DNA from 2 places in the Planococcus sp. APC 3900 genome. Region 2 is predicted to be linked to the other one. Evidence: riboswitches for the same ligand, from Rfam matches in the RefSeq annotation. Region 2 holds a riboswitch; the other holds the start of a gene.
The links. A riboswitch is a leader RNA that binds a small molecule or an ion and turns the genes downstream of it on or off. The one in region 2 is predicted to bind cyclic di-GMP.

Region 1 (7,102 bases), on a different contig from region 2:
CCAGATGAACATGTAAGACAAGAGCTGCATTTACAATTGAAAACTTTACAAATGCTTTTAACAGAGCTTCAGGCGAAAAACAGAAGTAATGAAAAAATCCTGGAAGACTCGATGAGCTTTGTTCAACATATGATTACCCAAGTAACAAAATCGAAGCAACAGCAATTCAACTACCAATCGCCGGCAGGGCAGCAAAAACCACAAACAACCAATCAAGGCTTTTTCGATACAAGAGCCTGAAGGTTGCAGGAAAGCAGGGAAAACAATGGTTTCATCATTTCACGGTTTGGAATTAGGGAAACGCGGATTGTCCGTTGGGCAGGCAAGCATTTCGACGACTGGCCAGAACATCGCCAACGTCAATACGAAAGGCTACTCACGCCAGCAGGTGAATTCAAGCGCTTCGCCATCTTTGGATGTTTGGACCAGCCAAGGTGCGAATACTGGCCAACTTGGAACCGGCGTCAACCTCGATTCGATCACCCGTGTAAGAGACCGTTTTTTGGACCAGCAGTCCCGGGATCATTCAGAAACTCTCGGCCAGTGGCAGGCAAAGCAGACGACATTGGACCGGTTGGAAACCATCGTCAACGAACCGAGCGACAGCGGTTTGAATAACGCGATGGACGGACTGAAAAATGCGTGGCAGGATTTGGCCAATGAGCCGGACAGCCTGTCTGCACAGGCAGTAGTGAAAGAACGTACGCAAGGCTTTATCGAAGTGGCCCAGTCGATGAACAAGTCGATGGACAATTTGAACAGTGAACTGGTGCAGCAGTCACAGCAGACTGTTGAAGAAGCGAATGCCTATTTAAAACAGATAGCAGATTTAAATAAAAGCATCGTCCGCGACGGCAACCAGTCAAATGACTTAAAGGACAAACGGGATGCGCTGGTGGAAGAACTTTCGACTTTGATGTCCATCAAAGTGGATGAAAAATCGAACGGCAGCTATTCCATCAGCCTTGCTTCCAACAATCAGTCCTTGGTCAATGGTGAAGAAGTTTCTGAAATCGACTACAAAACCGGCGCTGGGGAAAACGAAATATATGGCGGTAAACTAGCAGGTCTAAGCGAGTCGATGGCCATCGCGAAAAACTACCAAACAGACCTGAACAACGTGGTTGCTGATTTTGCGTCAGCCAACAGCATGTCCGCAACAGGCGGGAAGGATCAGGCTTTATTCATCGGCAATGCGGCAGAATTCAAGCTCTCGGAGTTGAAAGTCAATTACGCAGCTGATCCTTTAAAGCAGCCGGCGGTAACAGAAAAAACATCCGAAGGAGCGCAAAGTAATTTCCGCAAACTGGTCAGCCAGCTTGGTGCGCAAAGCCAGGCGGCGGTCAACTCCGTAAGCAATCACGGAGCAGCCCTTCAAGCGACAGAAAACCGCAGGCAGTCTGTGACCGGCGTTTCCCTTGATGAGGAAATGGCCAATTTGATCAAATTTCAGCATTCGTACAATGCGGCAGCACGGTTAGTATCAATGACAGATCAGATGCTGGATACCATCATCAACCGTATGGCCGCTCGTTAAGCAGAGGGGGAAGCAAAATGAGAGTGACACAGCAGATGCTCAACCAAAATTCGATTCGCAACATGAATCAGAACTTGAGCCGCTTTGAAAAAATCAATAATCAGGTGTCGACAGGAAAATTGCTTCACCGGCCATCGGATGATCCAAATGGAGTCAGCCAGGCAATGAACTTGAAAAGTTCACTTGCTGCCAATGCACAATTTGAACGCAATAGCAGCGAAGCGAAATTGTGGATGGATGAAACCGACCAGAATATCGGTTCCATGGTGGATGTTGTGCAACGGGTTCGCGAGCTCGCTGTACAAGGCAATAACGGCACTTTATCTGAACATGACCGTACAGTGATTTCTAAAGAAGTGGAAGAATTGACCGAGCAGATGCGCCATTTGGCGAATGCCAAGGTCAACGGAAAGTCGTTGTTCAACGGACAGAAAACAAGCGAAATTCCTTTCCCTGAAAAAGGAAACTTTACTTTTGACAGCAACGGACTTGCTGCAAAAATGGTTAACATTGGGGAGGGCATCAGCATCCAATCAAGTTTCTTGCCAGATGATTTGTTTGGAACAGCAACAGACGGCAATAACCTCTTTAAAACATTGGAAAGCATGAATGCTTCTTTAGAGGCTGGAACTTCCATTGATTTGGAGAAAATCGATAAAGGAATGGAGCGGTTGTTGACAGCCGCTGCTGAAAACGGCGCTCGCCAAAATCGTGTGGAAGCCGTGGGAAATCGGATGCTCGACAGCAACCTGCAATTGAAAACAATGCTGTCAAATGTTGAAGACATCGACTACGCGGAAGCAATCATTAAGTTGACCAGCGAAGAAAGCGTCTACCAGGCGAGTCTTGCTGCTACTTCGAAAATAATTCAACCGAGCTTGATGGATTTCTTAAGATAACTTAAAAACGATAAAAAGAGCAGGCACCCCGCGGGGTGCCTGCTCTTTTTGCATTATCCTTTAATCGAATTGACCAAGCCCATCATATCATCTGCGTAGGAAATGGCTCTTCCTTGTGATTGAAACAATCGCTGCGTTGCAATCAATTCGGTCATTTCATCGCTGAGTTCCACATTGGATGCTTCGAGCGCACCTTGCTTAATACGGATGGAACTGTCATTTTGTTGGGACAAGTTGATCAGCTGCAAATTGCCGTTAGCGATTTGCTCAGCTTCGGTGCCGGCCAGGCGGTAAAGATTGCCGCCTACTTTTTCAAGTGAATTCGTCCGGTTTACTTGGGCGATGCCCATTTGGATTTCTACCGGTTGTTTGGGATCGTTATAGAAAATTTCCAAAGCACCATTTCCATTCAACTGAAGGGTTTCGTAATCGGCATCAAAAACAATTGGCTGGTTGTTGGCCCCAAGAACAGCTTCTCCGTTGGCAGTGACCAAACTTACTTGATTGGAATTTAAAATCGGTTGAACTTGGAAAGAACCGTCTTTTGTATAAGATACTCCATCTTCGGAAGAAACCCGGAAATAAGCGTTTTCTCCTTGGATCATGAAATCAAGCGGCCGGTCGGTTTGACGGACAGAACCTTGTTCGTTGCGTACGGCTGTTTGTGAAAGAATCGCACCTGCCCCGATGCGCAAACCATAAGGTGTATTCCGTCCGACTTCATGTTGCTGGCCGACTTGTTTTTCGATGGATTGCACCAGTGCGTCTGAAAAACTGGCTTCCTGGCGCTTATAGCCATTGGTGTTGACGTTGGCAATATTATTGCCGATCAAATCGATTTTCTTTTGCAGCTCACTCATTGTATTGCTGGCTGTGTTCATTTGGATATTCAACTTGATAATTTCCTCCTTACACGCGTCCTATTTCATTGACGGCTTTTTCCATGCTTCGGTCATATGCTTGAATCACTTTCTGATTGGATTCGAATCCTCGGTAAGTCGTCATCATATCCGTCATCGTTCGAGTCAGATCGACATTCGACTGTTCAATAAACCCTTGTTTGACGAAGGACTCTGTATTGTTAAGAAGAGCAACATCCTCAACATTTTGAGGAGCTTGGTCCGCATCTCCCTGCCAGCGCAATAAATTCTGGCCTTCTTTTACAAATTGATCAGGATTTTCAGTATGGCCAATCCATAGACGGTCCAGTTGTGTACCATCAGCCAAAATGACTTGGCCGTTATCGGCTACAGTAAAGTCAGTGGAACCGACTTGAATCGGCTGAAGATTTTCGCCTAATACCGGAAATCCCTCACTAGTTGTTAATATGCCTTCGGGATTTACAGCGAAGGTCCCATTTTTTGTGTAACGTACTTCACCGCTCTCAGATGTTGCTGCGAAAACCAGCGCACCTTTTTGTTGAGTTTCTGGATTTGCAGGAAGAAGTTCATCCAAAAGCGCAAAATCCGTCGAATTTCCGGTTTCTTTTAACGGACCTTGCAAAAAAGAAGGAATTCCTTCTTGAGCATATACTCCTGTAGTTAAAGTCCCGATATTTTGTGAGGCTATTGTACCTTTTTTACCGGTTTCCATCGCTTTAATCAACTGATCAGGAAAAGCGCGAAGGACCGTTTGATCTTCTTTAAATCCAGGAGTATTGGCATTCGATAGGTTATTTGTCAATATTTGTTGTTGCCTGTTATTGGCCATCATCCCTGATGTAGCAGTATATAATCCACGAAACATGGTCTTTTCTCCTTCTTGAACAACAGTTAGTATTTCTCGCGTAGCATACCATTAAAAAGTCGATAAAAATAGAGACTTTTATATTAAAATGGAAAAAATATGATAAATTTTTTTATTAAATAAAAATATACAAAAATGTTGAAACATGATACCATCACTTTGCTATTATTTTTTGAAAATAGTGCGAAATAACGAGTTTGAAAATCAAATACTTGAAATCATTGTGACAATGGCAAACTTATTCGAAAGATAAAGACGCAAAGCCACGGGCCTAAATACACAATGTACAGGGCAGCCGGGTTATCAAAATGGTAGATTTGAAACAAATCCACCTTTTTTAAAGGTGGATTTTTATATACTAAATAAATGTTAAAAAAAGGAGTTTATTAATGAATATATTCCCTAAATCTCTAGAAGCAATGGAACAAGCTTTATCGGCTTCAACTTTACGGCAGCGGGTTCACTCGGCAAACATCGCCAATGTGGATACGGCCAACTACAAAAGCAAACAAGTCGATTTTCAAGCGGCCTTGGATACTGCAATGAATAAGCAAAGTTTAACAAGTTATAAAACAAATGATCAACATCTTTCATTCAGTAATGAAGTTTCCAAAACCAAGACAGAAATTACTACAAATAATTCCACTCAATACAACAATAATGGCAATAATGTCGACATGGATGTCGAAATGGCCGAGCTGGCAAAAAACCAATTATGGTACAACGCGGTAACCGAGCGGGTCAACGGCAAGCTTAACAGTCTCAGTTCCGTAATTAGTGGAGGGAGATAAAAAAGATGAGTTTATTTAATGGATTTAACATCAGTGCTTCAGGGCTGACGGCGAACCGGTTGCGCATGGACGTTGTCTCTGCCAATATTGCCAACGCGAATACCAACCGCGCTGAGCTGGTAGATGGAGAATGGATGCCTTATCGCCGGAAAACAGTGGAGTTGTCGCAAAGCGAGACATCACCTTTTGCGAATCAACTGCAGTCGGTGATTAATAGAGGGAATACGCCTGTTTCGGGTGTCAAAGCATCAGAAATCAGAGAAGATCAGACACCTTTCACCATGAACTATGACCCGGAACATCCGGATGCGGGAGAAGACGGTTATGTGCGGTCATCCAATGTCGATCCACTGAAAGAAATGGTTGACCTGATGTCTGCAACCCGTTCATATGAAGCGAACGTCACCGCCATAAACGTTTCAAAAAGCATGTTCATGAAAGCGTTGGAGATTGGGAAATAAGCTTTTTAATTCAAATCATAAAGCTCAATAAGGAGGCACCATGGAAAAAATTAGCCAAGTTCAGACGCCTTTCATTCAAAATCAATTGCTGGATAAAGTAAAACCTGAAAACAAAGTTGAAGGGTTTGGAGAAATATTCAAAGATGCGTTGAAAGAAGTCAGCAAAGCACAAAATGAATCAGATAAATTGACCAATCAATTGGTGACAGGAGAAGTACAGGATGTACACGAAGTCATGATCGCTTCCCAAAAAGCCAGCTTATCGCTGCAGATGACCATGCAAGTAAGAAATAAGGTTGTCGAAGCTTACCAAGAAGTTATGAGAATGCAAGTATGATACGAACTGGCGGGATGATGACTAAATGAAAGAAAAGTTTGCGACATATAAATCAAAATTGAGTGAATCATGGGCCAGTTTTTCTCCTGTAACAAAATGGTCTGTCATTGGCTCATTTTTAATCACTTTGTTAATTTTGATTGTCTTTGTTTTTCTAAGCAACCGCTCCGATTTTTCGGTATTGTACTCGAACTTAACAGCGGCGGAAGCAGGAGAAATTAAAGCGGCAATTGAGGCACAGACTATTCCGGTGGAAGTATCAGCCGACGGCAAGACCATCAGTGTGCCCAGGGAACATCTGGCGAATTTGAAAGTCAGTTTGGCTGCAGAAGGCATACCGAAAAACGGCAATGTCAATTACGGCATATTCAGCGAAAACATGGGTCTCGGCATGACCGACCGCCATTTTGATGTGGTCGAGCGTGACGCGATGCAGAACGAGTTGGCGTATTTGATCCAACAGATTGATGGTGTGACGGAAGCGAATGTCATGATTACACTGCCGAAAGAAAACGTCTGGATTACGGATGAAGAGCAGACATCTACAGCTTCCATCGTCGTTAAAGGCGATCCGACATTCCAATTGGACCAAAAACAGGTTAATGGCCTGTATCATTTGATCAGCAAATCGGTGCCAAGTTTGCCGCCTGAGCAAATTGTCATCATGGATCAGAACGGCCAAGTGTTTGAAGTGCAGGATGCCAGCCAAGCCGATACGAATTTGACAGCGTACCAGCAGCACCGCGAAATCCAAAAAGGGATTGAGCAGGACATTCAGCGTGAATTGCAGCAAATGCTCGGCTTGCTTTTAGGGCAGGATAAAGTCGTCGTTTCTGTTATGACGAATATTGATTTTACGAAAGAAAAGCGGGAAGAACAATTGGTTGAACCCGTCGATATTGAAAACAACGAAGGTTTGGATATCAGTGTGGAACGGATTGTGGAAACCTACTCGAGTGAAGGTACTGTAGCGGAAGATGCAGCGGGAACCGGAGACACCGAAGTCGCGAATTATCCGGCTGGAGATGCAGCTGGAAACAGCGAATCCGAACGGACAGAAGAACGCATCAACAGTGAAGTCAACCGCATCAATCGCCAAATTGAAATGAGCCCGTACGTCATCGATGACATTACAATCAACGTCGGTGTGGAACCGCCAGTGCCAGAAAATCCAGCGAGTTTATCGCAGGAAAACATCACCGACATCAGCAACTTGCTGAAAAATGCAGTGAGTACTTCATTGAGCATGAATGAATTCCCAGTAACGGAAGCGGAACTGGAAGACAAGATTTCGGTGTTTGCAACAGAATTCCAGGGCCGTCCGGCAGTTG
Region 2 (7,102 bases):
AGCGCAGACGCGGATGCACTGGCGGTACTCTTCGTCACGTTTATTGATTCTCAGGAAATGCTGATAGACATCTTCTTTCAACGAAAAAAGCCGGAAGTCTTCAATAAAATACAACGCATTGACACGTTCTGCCCATTGGCCTTTTTTCAAAACAAGGCGGTAAGGCTCTGCCAAATACTTTTCCGCTAGCCTGTGCATTTTCAAAAACTGCATCTCCGAAAAATCTTCAGCTGAAAACTCATCCAGCATCGTTTCCATCAATTTAAAACGATGTTTTTTTCCGGGCGGCAACGCAGGTTCCATTTCCCTAGTACCTTCTATATATTCTCGGAATTGTGGCTGTAACGTAGCTAATGCTTCTTCTATCACTCTTTCATCGGCTAAATTCCTTCTTTTCCAACCGATCAGCAAAGCTAGAATCAGCAACTGAATTCCCAATAAACCCAAAACCGCCCATATAAATAACTCAATCATTTGCCAGTCCCCTTTTTTGAAGCCATCGTTTTTAAAGTAAAATATTTCTATTAAAAACCTTATTGTTTCATAATTTATGGATAGTGTACCATATTTCACTTGACTTAACTCTACGAAAAAAACAGCAGATTCAGCTATTTAAACTGAGTCTGCTGTTTCCTTGTTAGGAAAATAAAGAAATCGTTGTGGACTAATTTTTACGGAGCCATCGTCTTCCAGCTGTCCACGTGATGAACTGCGATTCCTCCAAAGCCTTTGGAAAAGGCATAATGAGAAGAAACAGCAGCTAACTCATTGTTCATGAAAGCCTCGCCTTCTTCATAGAAGGAGATAGCTTCACCTTCATCGGTTTGGCCTGTTTCAACTCCCACCACAACCGTTTTTCCGTATTTCACTCCATAGGCCACTTCATTTCTTACCAGTTCTGTTATCATGGTTGCTGAGTCCCGGTAAGCCATAAGCGTGACACTGTGCGTATTGGCGATGACCCATTCGGCAAGTATGCCACTACCGTAAGTGTTTTTATATGGAATTTCGTCGAACCAGAAAGGAAGATCGGCTTCCAGAGGCAAGTTCAACGCGGTTGTGCTGGATACGGCTTTCATCAGCAAGGCTTGATAAGCTTTGACTGTTGCTGCACGATTGGTGTTCCAACCGCTGTATAAATAAGGTTCCACATCCAAATGGACACCGGCGAACTTCTGCGTCAAGGCAGCCTTTTGTTGATAGGCTGACAACCAAGACATCAACCGGTCCTGTTTGGTAAATCCTTTTGCTGCCACCCAGTCAGGCGCTCCATCCAACGCGTAAATGGCCATGCCCGCAGCTCCAGCTTTTTCGATGAAGCTCTGGTATACACCAGCCGGAATATCCGCATCAATCTGGACATATACTTTGTTTACATTTTTGCTTTCGAGAAAAGCGATCGTACCCGCTTCATCTTCGTAGATCATCCACGGATTCCACAACCAAGTGGCTTTGACATCCACTTCAGCCGCTTGAGCCTGAAAACCGGTTTGTGTCAGCATAAACAATAACCACACACCTGCCATCATTAATTTTTTCATATCTCTATTCCTCCCATTCTGCTGGCCGTGGCTCACAGAACGAGACCCAGGCAACCTGACAACCTTGCGTTTTTCAACGGTTAGGCTCATGGCTTTGCGTCCTTCCCTTTCGGTGAAGTTTGCCTTTTCAGATTTTCATTATTATATGTCAATTAATTCAATTCTGCTATCTTTTTTTCTCCCCTTTTCAAATCATGCATTTAAGGCAATAATCAACAATAGAGTTTCTGGATTTTCCGCATAGAAGGAGTGAGCCCCATGACTGTAGCATTGCTTGAAGACGAAATTACATTGGCGTTGATCAAGGCCATGAAAGAAGGAAAAATAATTGAATTCCAGGACATCCTGGATGAGCTCCAGCCGTATGATATGGCGATCCAGTACCGGCATCTGCCGGACAAACACCGCAATAAGTTTCTCCTCTATTTGACGATCCGCCAACTGACGGAACTGATGCAGGAACTTCCGAAAAATGAACAAATTGATATTCTTCATAAGCTGGGTATAGAAAAATCGGCAAAGGTCCTCGATCGTATGGACAACGACGACTTGGCTTTGTTGCTGGCCGACTTGGAACCGGAACGCATTGAAGAGCTGTTGTCGCAGATCAATCAGGACGACTCCCGATTTGTCCACAATACGATGACGTATCCACCTGAAACAGCGGGACGCTTAATGAATAACCGCTATGTATGGATTCCACGGCATTACACGATTCGGCAAGCTATCGATAAGATCAAGCAATTTGCCGAATTAGCGGAATACCTCAACTACCTCTATGTAGTGGACGAAGACAAAAAGCTGCTTGGCGTTCTTTCTTATAAGGATTTGATTCTTGGAAACCTTGAGGACAAAATCGAAGAAGTCATGTACAACCGCGTCATCAAAGCCGACGTCCTGACCGACCAGGAAGAGGCCGCCCAATTGATCAGCCGCTATGATTTCGTCACGTTGCCGATTGTTGAAAAAGACAATACGCTTGCCGGGGTCATCACGGTGGACGATGTCATCGATGTCGTCATGCAGGAAGCGAATGAAGACATTGAAAAATTGTCGGCTTCCGGTAAGTCAATCGACTTTAATACGCCTGCTTTGATTGCGGCTTATCGCCGTCTGCCTTGGCTGATTCTCCTGTTGTTTATCGGCTTGTTTTCCGGCGGCATCATCAGCCGATTCGAAGAAACGCTTCAGACTGTTGTAGCGCTGACGTTCTTTATGCCGATGATTGCCGGCATGACCGGAAATACGGGTACGCAGTCGCTGTCCGTTGTGGTCCGTGGATTGGCTTCCCAGAAGCTGAATTTTAAACAGACCGTCCAGCTGGTCATCAGGGAATTATGGGTCGGCATCATCATCGGAGCCATCTGCTCTGTTCTCATTTTATTGATTGCTTATGTATGGCAAGGCAATTTTGTGCTGGGCATTGTGGTCGGCGGTTCGCTACTGATGACTTTGATTATCGGGACCTTAGCCGGAACAATCATTCCCTTGATTCTTTATCGATTCAATATTGACCCGGCTGTGGCTTCCGGTCCGCTAATTACGACAATCAATGACATCTTGTCCTTATTGATCTATTTTGGCATGGCTACATTGTTCATTACCCAGCTGATGTAGAAAACGAATCGAATGACTCTCTTTCTGAGCAATTAGGTTTGTTCCTAGTAATTTACTAGGTATAATAAGTTTTAATTGAAGGAGGAGAGTTCATGACCATTCCCAAACCCCTTGTCCAAATAAACCAAGCTTTCATCGTCGTCACCGTATTGGCAGCATTGTTGTTCCATCCAGCCATTTTGCTGTTGCCGTTTGCGGTTGGAGCCTATACATTGATCACCAAGAAAAATCCTGTCATCCACTTTAGCCGCCGCTTTCTGAAAAAGCCGTCAGCGAGCTACCAGCAGGAAGACAAAGACCAGCAATTGTTCAATCAATGGATTGCAACGATTTGCCTGGGGCTGTCACTCCTTTTCTTCTCTTTAGGCATCCAACTGGCTGCTTATGCCTTCAGCATTATGGTCATACTTGCAGCAGGAGTTGCATTGATGGGCTATTGCATCGGCTGCACTGTCCGCTACCGTTACCTGATGTGGAAGCATAACCGAACAAAAGCACAGGCCTGACACAAAAAAGACCGGAAGCAAATGCCTCCGGTCTTTTTTCTATAGTTTACTTTATCTGGCCGCTGCCGCGGATGATGTATTTTGTTGAAGTTAATGCAGGCAAGCCCATAGGCCCCCGCGCATGAAGCTTTTGTGTACTGATGCCAATCTCGGCGCCAAACCCAAATTCAAAGCCGTCTGTGAAGCGCGTAGAAGCGTTATGGTAGACTGCTGCTGCATCAATTTCCATGAAGAATTGATCGACATTTGCAGAATTGGAAGAAATGATCGCTTCAGAATGCTTGGTTCCGTAAGTATTGATGTGCTGAATCGCTTCATCCACACCAGTGACCGTCTTCATTGCCACTTCCAGACCCAAGTATTCCGTTCCCCAATCTGCATTTTCTGCAGGTATGACCGTAGGAGAGAGTTGTTGGATAGACTCATCCCCATGGATTTCAACCTGCTTGTTCTGCAAAGCGGAAAACAACTCCGCTAAATGCTTGTCTGCCCAAGTTTTGTGGACCAAAATGCTTTCGCAGGAGTTGCACACTGAAGGGCGCTGCGTTTTGGCATTCAACGCAATTTCAATCGCCATTTTTACATCCGCTGTCTCATCAATATATATATGGCAGTTTCCTGCACCTGTTTCCAAGACGGGAACCGTGGAGTTTTGGACGACCGTCTGAATGAGTTTTGCACCGCCTCGCGGGATGAGGACATCCAGGTATTGATTCAATTTAAACATATGGGAAGCTGCTTCTCTGCTCGTATCTTCCAATAATTGCACGGATTCGACTGGAACTTCACTTTTCTGGAGTGCCCGATGAATAACGGCAACAATGGCTTTATTGGAGTGGATTGCTGTGGAGCTGCCGCGCAGCACGACAGAATTCCCGGTTTTCAGACATAAGCTGGACGCATCAACCGTGACATTCGGACGCGCTTCATAAATCATTCCGACAACGCCCAAAGGCACGCGGATTTTAGACATCGTCAAACCGTTTGGCCGTTCCCATTTTTCCAGCACTTCTCCTATGGGATCTGCCAGCTTTGTCAATTGAACCAGCGCATCCGCCATGTCTTTCAAGCGGGATTGATCCAGTTGAAGACGGTCGACCAAGGAGTCACTCATTCTGTTTTGGCGTCCTTGTTCAACATCCTTGCTGTTTTCTTCCAAGATATAGACCTGTTCTTCCAGCAATTGAGCTGAAATCAAACGCAAGGCGTTATTTTTTTGCTTGGTCGTCAATTTCGCCAATGTGGCTGCAGCTTGTTTCGCTTGCTTAGCCTTTTGGAGAAGTTCGCTTTCAGTTTGCTGTTCCTGTAGAAGTTCGGTCATTCCTGATGCCCCTTTCGATTTCCCTTTGCTTAAACACTCAGTTCTGTTTTGACACCGATGTAGGTTCCGTCGCCTCTGCCCTGGAAAATGTCGACTAACTTTTCGCTGCCTGTCCCGGAACCGATGAACACTTGGACGCCTAAAGCCAAAGCCGTTCTTGCGGCTTCAACTTTTGACTTCATGCCCCCTGTTCCGACTTCAGAGCCTTCCGAGGAGGTAGCTTCTATTAATTCATCGGGGATTTCCTGAAGATGGAGGTATTTTTGAGCCTGTGGGTTGGTTCTTGGGTTGTCTTGATAAATGCCGTTAATATCTGTCAGAATCACTAGGAAGTCCGCATGGACAAGCCCGCTGACCAATGCCGACAGCATATCATTGTCTCCAAATGTCAGCTCTTTTACAGAAACAGAGTCATTTTCATTGATAATCGGCATGACGTTTCTTTCCAGTAATTTTGAAATGGTCGCATTGGCATTTTTATACAAATCTTTCGTCAACAGCAGCTGAGCTGCCACGATCTCATGTTTTTTGCATTCATCAGCATAAGCCTGCAACAACAGGCTTTGTCCGACCGCGGCGGCTGATTGCTTATCGACCACCGTATCAGGGCGCGATAAATAACCCATGCTTGTGCACCCTGCCGCCACTGCTCCCGACGATATCAGAATGACTTCGTGCCCATATTCTTTTAAGCGAGCCAGCGCATCCACGTGCTCACGTAATTTTTCAATCGACAGCTTGCCACGTTCATCTGTCAATGAACTGCTGCCAATCTTCACAACAATTCTTTTCTTCTCCACGTGCAGTCACCACCCGATTTTGATAAATAAAAAAAATTCTTCCATTTCATCTAAAAACGGAAGAACCTTGCCTCCGTGACATTGTTTCCAACATTTCTTTCCCGAATCTATTTAATAGAGTTATTATGCACTGTTTTGCATTTTAAGTCAATGTTATAAAATGTTTTTTCCTCTATAAATACATTTCCTCAATCTAAATATGCAACAAAGTTGAATATTTATTCACTTTAATGAAAGTTTAAATCTCTTATTTCCTTATGCAACAAGCTTTAAGAACTCAAAAGGATTATTTATTCAAACTAAATTGAAAATTTTAATTTTAAGTTGAAATGCCAGTCTATCACAAATCCCACCATCCGCAAACGGCACTTTTGACGGAACGGGCCGACTGAAAGACAAGCAGAGAGTTTAAACAAGGTTTCACTGATCTTTTTACAGCAGGATTCAACAAGCAATTATTTAAATTAACCCGCGATCAGTCCGACAAATCAGAACGATTTCGGCCAAAACAAAAGAGCATGGAATGGTTCCATGCTCTTTTCCCCTTTTTATTTAGATCCTGCGCTCCAGGTCATGCCCCAATTAAAAGCTTTGTCCACTTCCCTGTGGCCGGCAAAGTACTCGACCACTTTCTTGACGCTCAAGGTTTGGTTTTTCTCATTTTCGATCAAAGCGATGGCGCACATCCGCTTGCCTTTGCGGTGTTCATCCAAGCGGACTTCGACGTCCGGGCCATTTTTTTGCTTCAAAGTCACTACCCCGTCCACTTCTGCCCAATTCGCCGCTCCTTCATAGATAAAAGCATAAACCAGTATACGTTTGAATTTCTTGAGCTGATCTCCATTAATGCGAAGGTTTTCTCCACTTTTGGACGTACCTGTCCGATCGTCATGGTCAAGCGCGATATAGGGCTGTTGCTTCAAGTTTCCAAAAGCATTGCCTAACGCCTGGACAGCACCCTTGGAACCATCCTCCAACTCAAACAGACAGCCCAAATCCAAATCCACTGATTTGCCGGCGTTGAGAACCGATGACAAAAATCCTCCGCCCGTTTTTTGCGTCCAATTTAAATTAACCACTATTTCACCTAAAGGCGATTCGGTTTTGTTCAAATTGATTTTGTCGCCGGTCTTTTTAAGCTCCACTTTTTTTAAGTTCACCGGAGCAGATTTAGCGCTCGGTGTCTCTGTTTTCACAGCCTGAGCCTTTTTCAGGAATGCTTCCGCTGGCAGCTCCAGATTGAATTGCCTGCACAGTTCCCCAAGATCACCGGAAACGCTTTGGCCGATCGCGGAAAACTTCCATTCTCCATTATGC

Region 1: it holds a riboswitch for cyclic di-GMP, as region 2 does, so the genes downstream of both, flgB (flagellar basal body rod protein FlgB) here and QMA04_RS00605 (amidase) in region 2, are expected to answer to the same signal.

What each region holds. Positions count from the first base shown of each region.
Region 1 covers NZ_JASDCT010000006.1:198,444-205,545, reverse strand. The annotation lists gene QMA04_RS13720 (flagellar protein FlgN) at 1-240, shown strand, start outside; gene flgK (flagellar hook-associated protein FlgK) at 266-1,537, shown strand; gene flgL (flagellar hook-associated protein FlgL) at 1,555-2,436, shown strand; gene QMA04_RS13705 (flagellar hook-basal body protein) at 2,490-3,329, opposite strand; gene QMA04_RS13700 (flagellar hook-basal body protein) at 3,346-4,182, opposite strand; cyclic di-GMP riboswitch class I at 4,404-4,490, shown strand; gene flgB (flagellar basal body rod protein FlgB) at 4,572-4,973, shown strand; gene flgC (flagellar basal body rod protein FlgC) at 4,979-5,434, shown strand; gene fliE (flagellar hook-basal body complex protein FliE) at 5,475-5,771, shown strand; gene fliF (flagellar basal-body MS-ring/collar protein FliF) at 5,797-7,102, shown strand, end outside.
Region 2 covers NZ_JASDCT010000001.1:128,486-135,587, reverse strand. The annotation lists gene QMA04_RS00610 (HEAT repeat domain-containing protein) at 1-474, opposite strand, end outside; gene QMA04_RS00605 (amidase) at 672-1,541, opposite strand; cyclic di-GMP riboswitch class I at 1,588-1,675, opposite strand; gene mgtE (magnesium transporter) at 1,800-3,158, shown strand; gene QMA04_RS00595 (DUF4395 domain-containing protein) at 3,251-3,664, shown strand; gene QMA04_RS00590 (glutamate-5-semialdehyde dehydrogenase) at 3,711-4,985, opposite strand; gene proB (glutamate 5-kinase) at 5,015-5,785, opposite strand; gene QMA04_RS00580 (TerD family protein) at 6,334-7,102, opposite strand, start outside.